DNA from 3 places in the Sphingopyxis sp. 550A genome. Region 2 is predicted to be linked to each of the others. Evidence: predicted binding sites of a transcription regulator. Region 2 holds the regulator's gene; each other region holds the start of a gene.
The links. Region 2 encodes LexA, which represses DNA repair genes until DNA is damaged. Its sites were predicted from a motif close to GTTCCNCNCTTGTTCT; they were not measured.

Region 1 (5,090 bases), 2.2 Mb from region 2:
GCGGCGCTGCTCGCGATCTTCTTCATCCCGCTCTTCTTCGTGCTCGTCCGCCGCGGCGTGCGCGACGGGCTCGCGGCGGCGCGCCAGCGCTTCGGCAAGAAAGACGGCAGCGCGGAGGTGAGGGCATGAAACGCGGGCTCCCGATCGCGCTTCCGATCCTGCTGGCGGGCTGCTCGCTCGCGCCGAAGACAGTGCTTCCCCCGCCGCCGGTGCCGCAAAGCTGGCCGGTGGGCGACGCCTATCTTCTTCAGAGCGAAGAAGCGCTGCCGATCCTGTCGTACAAGACGATCTTCACCGATCCGCGCCTGCAGACCCTCGTCGACCGGGCGCTGGAGAATAACCGCGACCTGCGCACCGCCTATGCCAATGTCGCCGCCGCCCGCGCGCAGGCGCGGGTCAGCCGCGCGGGCCAGTTTCCCGCGCTCGGCGTCAGCGCCGGCGCAGGCTATTCCGACAGCGGGGGAAGCGGAAACGGGAGCGGCGATTTCTCGCTCCGCGGCGGTGTCACCGCGTTCGAGCTCGACCTGTTCGGCCGCCTCGCCAATGCCGCCGAGTCCGACCGCAACAGCGCGCTCGCAACCGAAGCCGCGTCGCGGACCGTCCGCCTCGCGCTGATCGCCGACCTTGCCGACATCTGGGCCGGCTATGGTGCCGACCGCGACCTGCTCAAGATCGCCGAGGATACCGCCGCCAACGCGCGCGAAAGCGTGCGGTTGACCAAGGCGCGGCTCGACGGCGGGGTCGCGCCGCGCACCGACCTGCGCCAGGCCGAACAGATTCTCGCGACCGCCGAGGATTCGATCGCGCAGCAGCAGACCGCGCTCGCGCAGGACGAAAATCTGATCCGGCTGCTCGTCGGCGCCGATTTCGACTCCGCGCTGCTCCCCGCGGGCCTTTCCGACGTGACGCCCGGCGTCGTCCAGCTTCCCGCCGGGGTCAGTTCGCAGATATTGCTGCGCCGCCCCGACGTGATCGAGGCCGAATATCGCCTGCGCGCCGCCAACGCCGACATCGGCGTCGCGCGCGCGCGGCTGTTCCCGACGATTTCGCTGACCGGCCTGCTCGGCTTCGCGAGCGATGCGCTGTCGAGCCTGTTCGACAAGGGATCGTTCAACTGGTCGGCGGGGGGCGACGCGAGCACGACGATCTTCGACTTCGGCGGCCGCCGCGCCGGGGTCGACGTCACCAAGGCGCAGCGCGACGCTGCGCTTTCGAGTTATGAGGGCGCGATCCAGACTGCCTTCCGCGACGTCGCCGACGCGCTCGCGGTGCAGGGCACGATTTCAGAACGCGTCCGCGCCGCCGCCGCGAATACGGAGGCGGCCGCCGACACCGCGATGCTCACCGACGCGCGCTACAAGGGCGGCGTCGACAGCTTCCTTTCCAGCCTCGACGCGCAGCGCAGCCTCTATGCGGCGCGGCGCAGCGAGATCGGCACGGGCCTGCTGCTCGTGCAAACGCGAATCGCGCTGTTCCGCGCCCTGGGCGGGGACAGCGGCGCCGCGCCCGACGCGGCGGCGCGCTGATTGATCTCGCGTAAAGGCGTAAAGGCGCGAAGAAGAAAATCTCGCACAAAGACACAAAGAGGGCAGTTGCACCCGCATAATTTGCATCCGGACGTACCGTGGTTAATTCGGGATTGGCCGGACGAAGTCCGGCCCATTTTCCTCAAATGACGATTAAAGCGACGCTGCGGCGGCAACTGCCCTCTTTGTGTCTTTGTGTGAGACTCTCTGAAAACCGCCCTCGCGGCCAAAAGTCTTCGCACCTTTGCGCCTTTGCGTGAGATCAATCGACGCGGCACCCGCCGCCTTGACAAGCGCCAGCGACAAAGCGCTATAAGAACATATCAGGAACAAATATGCGCGAGTCGTCTCCTCAACTCGCCGCGCTGCGCCGTCGCGTCGCGCGGCTCGCCGCCGATGGCGGTGCGGCAAGCCGTCCGGCGGGCGGCGGGCTCGCGAGCGGCTGCGCCGCGTTCGACGAAGCGCTCGGCGGCGGGTTCGCGGCGGGGCGCGTGCATGAATTTTTCGCCGCCGACGCACTCGACGCGACGAGCGCCGCCGCCTTCGCCGCGCTGCTCGCGCTCCGCACGCCGGGCATGGCGCCGCTGATCTGGCTGCGCACCACCGACGCCACGCGGCGCGCCGGTTCGATCTATGCCCCCGGCATCGCCGAACTCGGCGGCGATCCGGGCCGCCTGCTGCTCATCGAGGCTCTCGACCCCAAGCTGCTGCTCGCCTGCGCGAACGATGCGATCCGCTGCGCGGGGTCGGCGGCGGTGATCGTCGAAAGCTGGGGGAAATTTCCGCTGCTCGACCTCACCGCGGGCCGCCGCCTCGCCCTCGGCGCGCGCGATGCCGGAGCGACGCTGCTGATGCTCCGCCTCAATGCCACACCCGCGCCGAGCGTCGCCGAAACGCGCTGGAGCGTCGTCGCCGCCCCGTCGCAGGCGCTTGAAGCCGACGCTCCCGGCGCCCCCGCCTTCGACCTCGAACTGCTTCGCTGGCGCGCCGGTCCCGCGGGCGGGCGCTGGCGACTGGACTGGAACCATGACCAAAATCGCTTCGGGGAAGCGGCGCTATCTGGCGCTCTTCTTCCCGTGGCTGCCCGCCGAGCGGTTCTGCCGCACGGCGCCGCGGCCGCCTGACGCCCCGCTCGCCTTTACCGAGAAACAGCGCGGCGCGCTCCGTCTTGCCGCCGTCGACCCGCGTGCCCACGCCCTCGGGCTCGCCCCCGGCATGCCGCTCGCCGACGCGCGGGCGCGCGTTCCCGATCTTGCCATCGTACCGCACGATCCGGTCGCCGATCATGCCTGGCTCGACCGGATCGCGCAGGGTTGCGCGCGCTACACGCCGCTCGTCGCGCTCGATGCGCCCGACGGGCTGATCCTCGACATCGCGGGCGCCGAGCATCTGTTCGGCGGCGAGGCCGGAATCGCCGCCGACTTGGAGAGGCGGCTCGACCGGCTGGGGATGACGCTGCGCCACGCTTTCGCGGATACGGCCGACGCCGCCCGCGCGCTCGCGCGCTACCCCTCGCCGCCCGCCCCCGACGAGGCGGCGGCGATCCGGCGGCTGCCCGTCGCGTCGCTCGGCCTCGACGGCGAGGCGACGGTCACGCTCGTCCGCGCGGGGCTGAAGACGATCGGCGACCTCGCAAGCCGCCCGATGGCGAATATCGCTGCGCGCTTCGGCGCCGGTGCCGCAACCGCGCTGCGCCGTATCCTCGGCGACGCGCCAAGCCCGCTCGATCCACGCATCGCGCCGCCGCCGGTGATGGTCGAACGTCGCTTCGCCGAACCCTTGGGCAGCACTGCCCATGCGACCAAGGTGCTGACCGAACTCGCCGGAGAAGCGATCGACGCGCTGGCCGTTCGCGGCAAGGGCGGACGCCATTTCCGCGCGACCTTCTTTCGCAGCGACGGCCTCGCGCGCGGCATCGAGGTCGAGACGGGGCACCCGACGCGCGACGCCGGGCTCGTCATGCGCCTGTTCGCCGAACGGATGGACGGACTCGCCGATCCGCTCGATCCGGGCTTCGGTTTCGACATGATCCGTCTGACGGTGCCGCGGTTCGACCCGCTCGGCGCGAATCAGCTCAAACTCGAAGGCGGGGCGGGGCGGGCTTCGGGGGCGGCGCTGGACGAGCTTGTCGACCGCATGACGACGCGGCTCGGCCGCGGCCGTGTCCAGCGGCTGCGCGGCGCCGACACGCATATTCCCGAGCAGGCGCAGCTCGCGCTTCCCGCAATCGACGCGCCGCCGCCCGCCCCCTGGCCCGCGCCCGAAGCCGGCGAACCGCCGACGCGCCCCTTCCACCTCTTCGACCCGCCGCAGCCGATCGAGGTGATCGCCGAGGTCCCCGACGGCCCGCCGCACCAGTTCCGCTGGCGACGCGCCACCCATGCGGTGCGCCGTTACGAAGGGCCCGAGCGCATCGCCGCCGAATGGTGGCGCCGCCGCGACAATGGCGGGCTGACGCGCGACTATTATCGCGTCGAGGATGTCCAGGGTCGCCGCTACTGGCTGTTCCGCCACGGGCTTTACGAAGAGAAGGGCGATCCGCGCTGGTATATCCACGGGCTGTTCGCATGAGCGAGGCGCCGCCCGAACCCGGCTTCGCCGAACTGGTCGCCGCGACCAACTACAGCTTCCTGCGCGGTGCCTCGCACCCCGCCGAGATGGTCGCGGAAGCGCTCAACCTCGGCCTGAGCGGCATCGGCATCGCCGACCGCAACAGCGTCGCGGGGGTGGTGCGGGCGTGGGCCTTTCTGAAGGATTTGCAGGTCAAGAAGCCCGCGATGGTAGAGGGTTTCCGACTGGTGGTCGGGGCACGGCTCGCCTTCGCCGACGGCACCCCCGACATCGTCGCCTACCCCGTCAGCCGCCACGGCTGGGGGCGACTGACCCGGCTGCTTTCGACCGGCAATCGGCGCGCGCAGAAGGGCGATTGCATCCTCAATCTGGAGGATCTGGTCGACCATAGCGACGACCTGCTGCTGATCGCGATGGACGGCGACGAAGCCCTGCTCCGCACGCTCAAGCGCATACGCCCGAAATCCGTCTGGCTCGCGGCGACGATGCCGCGATCGGGCACCGATGCGCGGCGGCTGGCGGAACGCCAGCGCCTGGCGGCGGCGACCGGCGTCTCGCTGCTCGCGACAGGCGACGTGCTCTATGCAAGCCGGGAGCAACGCCCGCTGCACGATATCGTCACCTGCATCCGCGAAGGCACGACGGTGCAGAAGGCGGGCCGGCTGCTCCACGCCAATGGCGAACGCCATCTGAAATCGCCCGCCGAAATGCAGCGGTTGTTCACGGGCTATCCGGGGGCGATCGCGCAGAGCGCGAAGCTGCTCGGCCGCATCGGCTTCCGGCTCGACGATCTGCGCTACGAATATCCGCACGAGCCGGTGCCACCGGGCTGGAAGCCGTTTCCCTATCTTCACCATCTGGTGAAGATGGCGGCGGAGGCACGTTATGGCACGCCCCTCCCTCCCAAGGTGCGCCAGTTGATCGGCAACGAACTGCGGCTGATCCGCAAGCGGAACTACGTCTATTATTTCCTGACCGTTTACGACCTCGTCC
Region 2 (5,090 bases):
CAATTTGCCGTTCCGGTCAGGGGGATCGGGACGGAGGATCGGGGCAGCCCCTAGCATGGCGGCAAGGTCGCTTCAAACGCCCATGTTCGCGCACGCGATTACGGTCCTCCGTGGGCTTCCGGAGCGCGCCGAGGCATGGCTCGATGTCGAGCGCGAGCGGATCGGGCTCTGGCTTCCAGTCGCGTTCGGCGCCGGGATCGCCGCCTGGTTCGCCATGCCGACGATGATGCAGTGGATCGGGTTGCTTTTCCTGCTCGCCGCAGGAGCGCTTGTCGGGGTGCTGACGGGGTGGCAGCGACGGTCGGGCCGTATCGCGGTGGTCGGCTGTGCGGTGATGGCGGCAGGGCTGCTGCTGATCTGGGCACGCGCGGCGTGGGTCGCGGCGCCGGTGCTCGCGCAACCCGCGGTGACCGCCTTTTCGGCCAGGGTCGAAGCGGTCGAGCCGCAGCCCGCGCGCGAGCAGGTGCGGCTCATCGTCCGCCCGCTACGGCGGCCCGACCTGCCGCCGCGGGTCCGGCTGACGCTTCGCGGCGATGGCGGCAGCATCGCGCCGGGCGAATTCATCGGGCTCCGCGCGCGGCTGATGCCGCCACCGACGGCGAGCCTGCCGGGTGGATATGATTTTGCGCAGCGGGCGTGGTTCGACCGGATCGGCGCGGTCGGGACGGTGCTCGGCGATGTCGCGCGGTCGCCCGGAGAGCAGCACGGTAGCCAGCCGTTGCGCGCGCGGCTCAGCGCGCATATCCACGAACAGGTCGCGGGATCGCCGGGCGGGATCGCGGCGGCGCTGGTCACCGGCGATCGCGGCGCGATATCGCCCGAGGATGACGAGGCGATGCGCCGCGCAGGGTTGGCGCACCTGCTGTCGATCAGCGGGCTGCATGTGACCGCGGTGATCGGCTTTGCGATGCTCGTCGCGATGCGGCTGTTCGCACTCAGCGGGCGGCTGGCGCTGGCGGGATATGTGCTGCCGATCGCCGCCGCGGCGGGCGCGCTGGCGGGGGCAGGCTATACGTGGCTCGCGGGCGCCGAAGTGCCGACGCTGCGTTCGCTGATCGCGGCGCTGCTCGTCCTTGTCGCTTTTCTGATGGGGCGCGAGGCGTTGACGTTGCGGCTTGTGGCGGCAGGCGCGCTGATCGTGCTGTTATGGCGTCCCGAATCGCTCGCGGGGCCGAGTTTTCAGCTCAGCTTCGCGGCGGTGACTGCGCTCGTCGCGCTTCACGAAAGCCCGGCGATGCAGCGCTTCCTCGCGCGCCGCGACGAAGTGCTGCCGCTGCGATGGGGGCGGGCGCTGGCGGGATTGCTGATCACCGGGCTGGTGGTCGAACTGGCGCTGGCGCCGATCGCACTGTTTCATTTCCACAAGGCGGGGCTTTACGGCGCGCTCGCCAATGTCGTGGCGATCCCGCTCACGACCTTCGTCATCATGCCGATGGAGGCGGCGGGGCTGCTGTTCGATAGCGTCGGGTTCGGCGCGCCCTTCTGGTGGGTGGCCGATCACGCGCTGCGCCTGCTCATCGCGCTTGCGCACGCGGTGGCCGACACGCCGGGGGCGGTCGCGACGCTGCCGAGCTTTCCGCGTTGGGGCTTCGCGCTGACCGTTGGCGGCGGGCTCTGGATCCTGATCTGGCGGACGCGCTGGCGTTGGGCGGGGGCGGTGCCGCTAGCGATCGGGATCGCGGCGTTGCTCGCGCAGCCGCGCCCCGATCTGCTCGTCACCGGCGACGGGCGCAACATCGCGGCGGCGGTGCCCGGCGGCGGCTATGCGCTGCTGCGCGACCGCGCGGGCGATTTCGTGCGCGATGCGATGAGCGAGGCGGCGGGGATCGACGCGCCGCTGAGCGCGCTCGCCGATCTCGACCATGTCGAATGCAACGCCGATTTCTGTCGCTGGCATCAGGGCGCCGACGGCGTGCAACGCGTCATCCTCGCCTCGCGGGGCCGTGACCGGATCGAGGGCGCCGAGATGGCGGCCGCCTGCGCCGCGGCCGATGTCGTGATCAGCGATCGCTGGCTGCCGCGCGAATGCATCGGGCGCTGGCTGACGATCGACCGCGACAGTCTGGCGCAAAGCGGCGGGCTGGCGATCTACCTGGGGAGCAGGCCGCGAGTCGTCGCCGCGCTACGCGCGGGCGACGAGCATCCGTGGCGCCGCCCCGACCAGCTCAGTGGTAACGACGAAGCAGTCCCGAAAGACGCCCTTGCACCATGACGCGCCCGGCTTCGTAGCGCTGCGGCTCATAGGCGCTGTTGGCGGGATCGAGCCGGATCATCTTACCCTCGCGGCGGAAAAATTTGAGCGTCGCGTCCTGCCCGTCGACCAGCGCGACGACGATGTCACCCTCGCGCGCGGTGTCGGCTTTCTGGATCAGCGCATAATCGCCGTCGAAGATGCCCGCCTCGACCATCGAGTCGCCCGACACTTCGAGCGCATAATGCTCGCCCGCGCCGAGCAGCGCGGCGGGAACCGCGAGCTGGTTGTGATCCTCGAACGCCTCGATCGGTACGCCCGCAGCGATCTTGCCGTGCAGCGGCACCTCAATGATGTCGTTCGCGGCGATCGGGCGCAGCGCGGGGGCGGGCTTGCGCAGCGGGACGATATTGTCGCGCTCGCTTACGACGGGAGCCTTGGCGCCTTCGGGGGTCTTGAGCACCTCCAGCGCGCGGGCGCGATTGGGGAGGCGGCGGAGAAAACCCCTTTCTTCCAAAGCGCTTATCAGGCGATGGATACCCGATTTCGACTTGAGGCCGAGCGCTTCCTTCATCTCCTCGAACGACGGCGAGATCCCGCTCGCGTCGAGGCGCTGTTGGATGAAGTGGAGCAGTTCATGCTGCTTGGCGGTCAACATCGCTTGTTCTCCATGATGCCCCGAATGGACCGGGCGCCGGACATAGGGAGAACGATAGTGGAACAAATCGGAACTTGTCAAGCGATGTCGATATAATCGGCCAGTTCGCCGGTGGCTTTGGCGGGTGCGCCGATCTCGCGGATCAGCAGCGCGTCGGCTTCGGCGAGCGGGAAGGTGCGGCCGCTGTCCTGCCCATCGAACAGCATGAGGCGCTCGCCGTCGCGGCGCGCGCGCAGATAGTCGCGCCGCGCGCCGCCGGGGCCAAGCGCGGTCGCGAGTGGCGCTCGCCGGATTCCGGGCAGTGGGTCGCGCGCGCCGGCGAGATGGCGGACGAGCGGGAGCAGGAACAGGGTCGCGGTGACGAAAGCCGACGATGGATTGCCGGGCAGACCGAGCAGCAGCGCGTCGCCGATGCGACCCGCGATCAGCGGCTTGCCCGGCTTCATCGCGATCTTCCAGAAATCGACGCGCCCGCCCGCATCTTCGAGCGCGCCGCGGATATGGTCATGATCGCCGACTGACGCGCCGCCGACGGTGACGATGACGTCGTGACGTCGCGCCAGATCCTTGAGAACACGCGCGATCATCGTCCGGTCGTCGCGCATGTGCAGCGGCAGGCCGACGTCGGCGGGTTCGCGCGCGAGCAGCGCCGCGAGCATCGGGCCGTTGCTGTCGGGAATCTGGCCGGGTGCGAGCGTGCGGCCCGGCTGCACCAGTTCGTCGCCGGTGGTCATGATCGCGACGCGCGGGCGCGCACCGACCGCAAGCTGCGCTGTGCCGCCCATGATCGCGGCGGCAATCGCGCCCGGGGTCAGGCGCGTTCCGGCGGCGAGGAGTCGGTCGCCCGCGGCGAAATCGCTCGCGCGGGGGCGAATATGCTGGCCGCGCGCCGGCGCATCGCCGGTCAGAGTGAGCACTGTCTCCTCGGTGGCGGCATTTTCCTGGATGAGGATAGTGTCGGCGCCATCGGGAAGCATGGCGCCGGTGAAGATGCGCGCCGCCTGGCCCGCGCCGAGCGGTGCGGACGGCGCGGCGCCTGCGGCCACCTCGCCGGTGATCCGCCATGGGCCGGGAAGATCGTCGAAGCGGATCGCATAGCCGTCCATCGCCGACAGCGGCGCCGCGGGCTGGTCGCGTTCGGCCGCGATGTCCTGTGAAAGATAGCGGCCAAGAGCTTCCGAAAAAGCGATAGTTTCCGGCGCGAGCGGCGGGCGCAAGGCGAGCAGGCGCGCCTGTGCCTCCTCGACGGCAAGCAGGCCGTTCATGCGGCGCGCCAGTCGCCCGAGCGGCCGCCGCTCTTTTCGAGCAGACGGATATCGCTGAGGATCATCGCGCGGTCGAGCGCCTTCGCCATGTCGTAGAGCGTCAGCAGCGCGACCGAGACGGCGGTGAGCGCCTCCATCTCGACCCCGGTCGGGCCGGTCGTTTCGGCCGTGGCGCGGACCGAAACGCCGGTGTCTTCCCAGTCGAATTCGACCGAAACCTTGGTGAGGGCGAGCGGATGGCAGAGCGGGATCAGGTCGGACGTGCGTTTCGCGGCCATGATGCCCGCGATCCGCGCGGTCGAAAGGACGTCGCCCTTGGGCGCGTTGCCGCTGCGGATCGCGCTCAGTGCCTCGGCCGACATGGCGATGCGACCGCTCGCGACGGCACGGCGCCGGGTGGCGGGCTTGGCGCCGACATCGACCATATGCGCTGCGCCGCTGTCGTCGAGGTGAGTCGGTTTGCTGGTCATCGGAGGCGAGCCAAGCAAGGTGGGGCGGGGAAGGCAAGGGGGATGGTGGGTTTCGGCCGGAAGCGGACGCTTCTCTCCCCTCCCGCAGGCGGGAGGGGGCGGGGGTGGGCAGCGACGTCGCGATGGCCCACCCCGCTGCGACTAACGAACAAGTTCGTAAGTCTCGCTGCCCCTCCCGCTTGCGGGAGGGGAAAGTAGCGCCATCCTTCAACGACCGCTTCCCACCCCACAGCGGAAATGTCGCTTTACCCGTTCAGGAGTGCCTTTGTCGCCGCCTCGACATCCGCCTGGCGCATCAGGCTTTCGCCGACGAGGAAGGCGTGGACGCCGCTTTGCGAGAGGCGGTGGCAGTCGGCGTGGGTGGCGATGCCGCTTTCGCCGACGAGAAGCGTGCCGGGCGGCACGCGTTTCGCCAGCCGCTCGGTTACCGCAAGATCCGTCTCGAAGGTCTTGAGATCGCGGTTGTTGACTCCGATCAGGCGCGAGCGCAGCCGCGTCAGCGCGCG
Region 3 (5,090 bases), 980 kb from region 2:
AGGGGGTGTCGTTCGACCTCTAGTTCCCCTCCCGCAAGCGGGAAGGGAGAGGCTCAGGATCGCCACCCATAGCCTTCATCGAGCGCGACAATTTCCCCACTCGTCCCCACCGGCTCCGCCTTCCCATCGGTCAGGAACGCCAGCATCCCAGCGTCGCTCACGTCCACGTGCGCCAGGGTGCGCTTGCCCTCGGGCGTGCGCGCCACGACGACGCCGGCCTTCGGCGCGCCGTCGCGTCCGTAAAAGACCGTGTAGCTCTCGATCGTCGCCGGCCCGGCATAATCCTGGGCCAGCTCGGGCACGGGGCCACGCTTTGCCTCGGCTTCGGCTTGGTAGTCGAAGTCCTGCGGAAAGCTCGCCGCGGCGATCGGCTGATTCCCCAGCACGATGCAATGATTGTCGGTTGCGAAACCGCCGTTGGCGAAGAGGAAGCCGTAACGGCCTTCGCTCCGCAGCTTTTCGACCATCGAGACCACGGCATGGCTCATATAATTGGCGATCGGGCCGCCGCCGAAGGTCAGGCCGCCGAACACTGTCGCGGGGCGGTCCGACGGCCAGTCGAGGATGCGCCGCGCCATCTTCGGCACGCATGGGAAGCAGCTGTAAAGCTCGACGCAGTCGAAATCCTGGGCGGTCATGGCATTGAGCGCGAGCGTCCGCGTGATCGACGTCTCCATGCTGACGCTGCCGTTGTAGCGGTCGCGGCGGAGGATGCTCGCGGGTTCCTTCGCCGCGGCGCCCATGCCGACATAGATGAGGCGATCCTCGGCGATGCCGCGGCGGCGCGCTTCGGCGAGGCTGGCGACGAGAAAACCCGCGCCCTGATTCACCGACGAATTGGCGACCATTAGCTTCGAATAGGGAAAGGCGATCGGGCGGTTGCGGTCGTCGACCTTCAATATGTCGGCCGCGCTCGCGGGCTTCCTGATCCACGCGCCGGGGTTTTCGGCCGCGACCTCGGAAAAGCGCGACCAGATTTCGGCGCTTTCGAACTGTGCGTCCTCAAGGCTCTGTTCCCATGCCGCGCGGGTCGCATTCTCGTAGAGCGGATAGACGTCGACCGGCGCCGACAGCCCATGCTTCTGCGCATAATTGGGTTCGCGGCGCGTCGCGACCTGACGCACTGCGTTATAGCTCTTGTCCTCGCCGCTCGCGGCTTTGGCGGCGCGGCCCGCAGCGGTGCGCAGCGCTTCTCCGCCGACGACCGCCGCCAGTTTCACTTCGCCCGCGCCGATGCGGTTCGCGGCTTCGTTGAGCAGGCGCACTGGCGTATCGCCGTGCGGCGCGGCGGACTGGTAATTGATCGCGGGGCTGGCGCCGATCGCTGCGGCGAGCGGTTCGCAAAGCTTGCCGAGATGGTGAAAGCTGATCTGGTCGACGATCGCGAGGCTGTCGATGTCGGCGAGCGGTACGCCGGCGTCCTCCGCCGCGACCTTCAAGGCTTCGACCATCAGACCGAGCGAGTCGAGCCCCTGATCGGGGTCGTCGGGGCGGTCGTTGACCTGCCCGACACCGATGATGACGGGAATGCGCTCGGGATCGGTCATGCCCATCTCAGCGCGCCTTCCACACCGGCTTGCGCTTCTCGGCAAAGGCGCGTGGGCCTTCGCGGGCATCCTCGCTCGCCATCAGCGCCCGGCGCTCGCGGCTGTTGTCGGCCCAATGCGCGTCGTCGCCGGCGATCTGTCCGTCCTGCATCCTGAGGGCGACGCGCTTCGACGCCTGCACCGACAGCGGCGCGTTGCCCGCGATCTTCTCGGCGAGCGCGATGGCGGTCGGCATGAGGTCGGCGAGCGGGACGACGCGGTTCGCGAAACCGTAACGCAGCGCGGTCGCGGCATCGAAGGGATCGCCGGTGAGCAGATGCTCCATCGCCAGCTTCGGCGGCAGTTGCTTGACGATGCGGAAGGCGCCGCCCGCCGCCGCGAACAGCCCGACCTTGACCTCGGGCAGGCCGAACTGCGCATTTTCGGCGGCGACGATTAGGTCGCACATCAGCGCGAGCTCGCAGCCGCCGCCGAAAGCGAAGCCGTTGACCGCGCCGATCACCGGCTTCGAGATCGGGTGCGCGGCAAAGCCGCCGAAGCCCCACGCCTGCTGCGCCTTGTCGTCGGGTTGGAGCGCGCCGCCACGCGACAGCGCGACGAGGTCGGCGCCCGCGCAGAAGGCCTTGTCGCCCGCGCCGGTGATGATGACGACGCGGATGTCGGGGTCGGCCTCGGCCTCGTCGAGCGCGGTGCCGATGCCGACATGGACCGCGGCGTTGACCGCGTTGCGTGCCTCGGGCCGGTTGATCGTGATGGTCAGGATATGGCCGTTGCGTGTCGTAAGGACGGCGGGGGCGGCGGTGTCGGTCATGCGAATCTCTCCCTTTCGGGCGAGTATCGGCGCGAGTTGACGTTTACGTCAACTGGAAAGGACGGGCGTGCTCCAACAAGCGTGCGCACCCGCGAAGGCGGGTGCCCAGAGCGGCGAATACTACAATGGCATTGTAACGCTCTGGGTCCCCGCCTTCGCGGGGACACACCGCAATCTAATCCTCCGTGTGGGTCAGATCGACTGGCCGGTCTTGGCCCAGTCGGCGAGGAAGCCTTCGATGCCCTTTTCGGTGAGGACATGCTTGAACAGCCCCTTGATGACCGACGGCGGCGCGGTCATCACGTCGGCGCCGATCTTCGCGGCTTCGAGGACATGGATGCCGTGGCGCACGCTCGCCACCAGGATTTCGGTGCCATAAGCATAATTGTCATAGATCAGCCGGATGTCGGCGATGAGCTGCATCCCGTCGAAGCCATTGTCGTCGTGGCGGCCCACGAAGGGCGAGACGAAGGTCGCGCCCGCCTTCGCCGCCAGCAGCGCCTGCGTCGCCGAGAAGCAGAGGGTGACGTTGACCATCGTGCCGTCGCCGGTCAGCGCCTTGCACGTCTTGAGCCCGTCGATCGTCAGCGGCACCTTGATGCAGACATTGTCGGCGATCCGGCGGAGAATCTCCGCCTCCTTCATCATCGTTTCATGGTCGAGCGCGACGACCTCGGCCGACACCGGGCCGTCGACGATGGCGCAGATTTCCTTCGTCACTTCCTTGAAGTCGCGCCCCGACTTGGCGATCAGCGACGGGTTGGTCGTCACCCCGTCGAGCAGGCCCGTCGCGGCGAGTTCCTGAATGTCGGCGATTTCGGCGGTGTCGGCGAAGAATTTCATGGCGCGGGCGTTCCTGCTGGATGGGTGATTCGGGTGTTGCTGATCCCCTAGAGCCCTTTCCCCGTCATTGCGAGTGGAGCGAAGCAATCCAGGGCGCGACAAGCCGCCCTGGATTGCTTCGCTCCGCTCGCAATGACGAACTTATAATCTGCTGGCGTTCCATCTTTGTTCCGACTATGCGAAGCCGCATGGCCAAAGCGAAACGCCAATATGTCTGCCAGAATTGCGGCGCCGTCAGCTATCGCTGGCAGGGGCAATGCGCCGATTGTGGCGAGTGGAACACGCTGGTCGAAGAGGCGGCGGAAACCGTCTTTTCGGCCAAGCACGACCTGTCGCGCGGCGGGCGGACGCTGGCGCTCGAAACGCTGGACGCGCACAGCGTCATGCCCGACCGGATGCTCTGCGGTATCGCTGAGTTCGACCGGGCGCTGGGCGGCGGCTTCGTCGCGGGGTCGGCGACGCTGATCGGCGGCGATCCGGGGATCGGCAAATCGACGCTTCTCTTGCAAGCGGCGGGGCGGCTCGCGAAGGCGGGCAAGTCGGTCGTCTATATCAGCGGCGAGGAGGCCGCGGCGCAGGTGCGGCTGCGCGCGCAGCGGCTGGGGCTCGGCGATGCGCCGGTGGCGCTGGCGAGCGCGACGTCGGTGCGCGATATCCTCGCGACGCTTGATAGTCGCACCGCCGATTTCGTCGTCATCGATTCGATCCAGACGATGCACAGCGACCTGATCGATAGCGCCCCCGGCACCGTCAGCCAGGTCCGCGCGAGCGCGCAGGAGCTGATCCGCTACGCCAAGGACAGCGGCGCCGCGATCGTGCTCGTCGGGCATGTGACGAAGGACGGAACGATCGCCGGGCCGCGCGTCCTCGAACATATGGTCGATACCGTGCTGGCGTTCGAGGGCGAGCGCAGCCATCTTTATCGCATCCTCCGCGCGGTCAAGAACCGCTTCGGCGGCACCGACGAGATCGGGGTGTTCGCGATGGGCGAGGAAGGGCTCGGCGAAGTCGCCAACCCGTCGAGCCTGTTCCTGACCGATCGCGGCCGCGACGTACCGGGATCGGTGGTCTTCCCTGCCTTGGAAGGCACAAGGCCGGTGCTGGTCGAGGTGCAGGCGCTGACCGTCCGGCTCGCCAGCGGCGCGACGCCGCGTCGCGCGGTCGTCGGCTGGGACAGCGGGCGGCTCGCGATGGTGCTCGCGGTGCTCGAAGCGCGTTGCGGGCTCCAGATGGGTGCGGCCGAAGTCTATCTCAATGTCGCGGGCGGCTATCGCCTCACCGATCCCGCTGCCGACCTCGCGGTCGCGGCGGCGCTGATTTCGGCGTTCAGCGAGCGGCCGGTGCCGTCGGACGCGATCGTCTTTGGCGAATTGTCGCTGTCGGGCGAAATCCGGCCCGTCGCCCATGACGCGCTGCGCCTCCGCGAGGCCGCGAAGCTGGGCCTTTCGAGTGGTTGGGGGCCAAAGGGCATGAAAGGCGTGAACGGGATCGGCGTCACCGGCTTTGCCCGATTGGGCGAACTGGTTGATCTGATGCTCGGGCGTGACTAGATCGGCTGACATCAAGTTATTCCGTTCGCCCTGAGCTTGTCGAAGGGCTGTTCTTTCTGGCCGGAAGGAGAAAAGGACGGTGCTTCGACAAGCTCAGCACGAACGGTTGTATTTCATGCGTGATTTTTGGATTGCGGTCCGATGGCAAATCTGACGGCCCTCGACATCATCGTGCTGACTCTCGTCGGCGGCGGCGCGGTGCTCGGCTTCCTGCGCGGGCTGGTGCAGGAGGTGACGTCGCTTCTCGCCTGGGTCCTCGCGATCCTCGCGGTGCGCTTTTTCCACCCGCTCGTCACCGATTTCGTCGCGCGCTGGATCGAGGCGCCCGGCGGCGCGGCG

Region 1: the regulator LexA is predicted to act here: its motif matches at 1,842-1,857, upstream of ACVENA_RS18095 (ImuA family protein).
Region 3: the regulator LexA is predicted to act here: its motif matches at 3,358-3,373, upstream of radA (DNA repair protein RadA).

Annotation. Positions count from the first base shown of each region.
Region 1 is NZ_CM131615.1:3,752,137-3,757,226, forward strand. It holds gene ACVENA_RS18085 (efflux RND transporter permease subunit) at 1-129, shown strand, start outside; gene ACVENA_RS18090 (efflux transporter outer membrane subunit) at 126-1,526, shown strand; gene ACVENA_RS18095 (ImuA family protein) at 1,862-2,650, shown strand; gene ACVENA_RS18100 (Y-family DNA polymerase) at 2,553-4,097, shown strand; gene ACVENA_RS18105 (error-prone DNA polymerase) at 4,094-5,090, shown strand, end outside.
Region 2 is NZ_CM131615.1:1,569,327-1,574,416, forward strand. It holds gene ACVENA_RS07605 (ComEC/Rec2 family competence protein) at 83-2,212, shown strand; gene lexA (transcriptional repressor LexA) at 2,166-2,849, opposite strand; gene ACVENA_RS07615 (molybdopterin molybdotransferase MoeA) at 2,927-4,114, opposite strand; gene moaC (cyclic pyranopterin monophosphate synthase MoaC) at 4,111-4,584, opposite strand; gene trpC (indole-3-glycerol phosphate synthase TrpC) at 4,830-5,090, opposite strand, start outside.
Region 3 is NZ_CM131615.1:594,222-599,311, forward strand. It holds gene amaB (L-piperidine-6-carboxylate dehydrogenase) at 1-23, shown strand, start outside; gene ACVENA_RS02995 (acetyl-CoA acetyltransferase) at 54-1,553, opposite strand; gene ACVENA_RS03000 (enoyl-CoA hydratase-related protein) at 1,555-2,358, opposite strand; gene fsa (fructose-6-phosphate aldolase) at 2,551-3,201, opposite strand; gene radA (DNA repair protein RadA) at 3,390-4,751, shown strand; gene ACVENA_RS03015 (CvpA family protein) at 4,893-5,090, shown strand, end outside.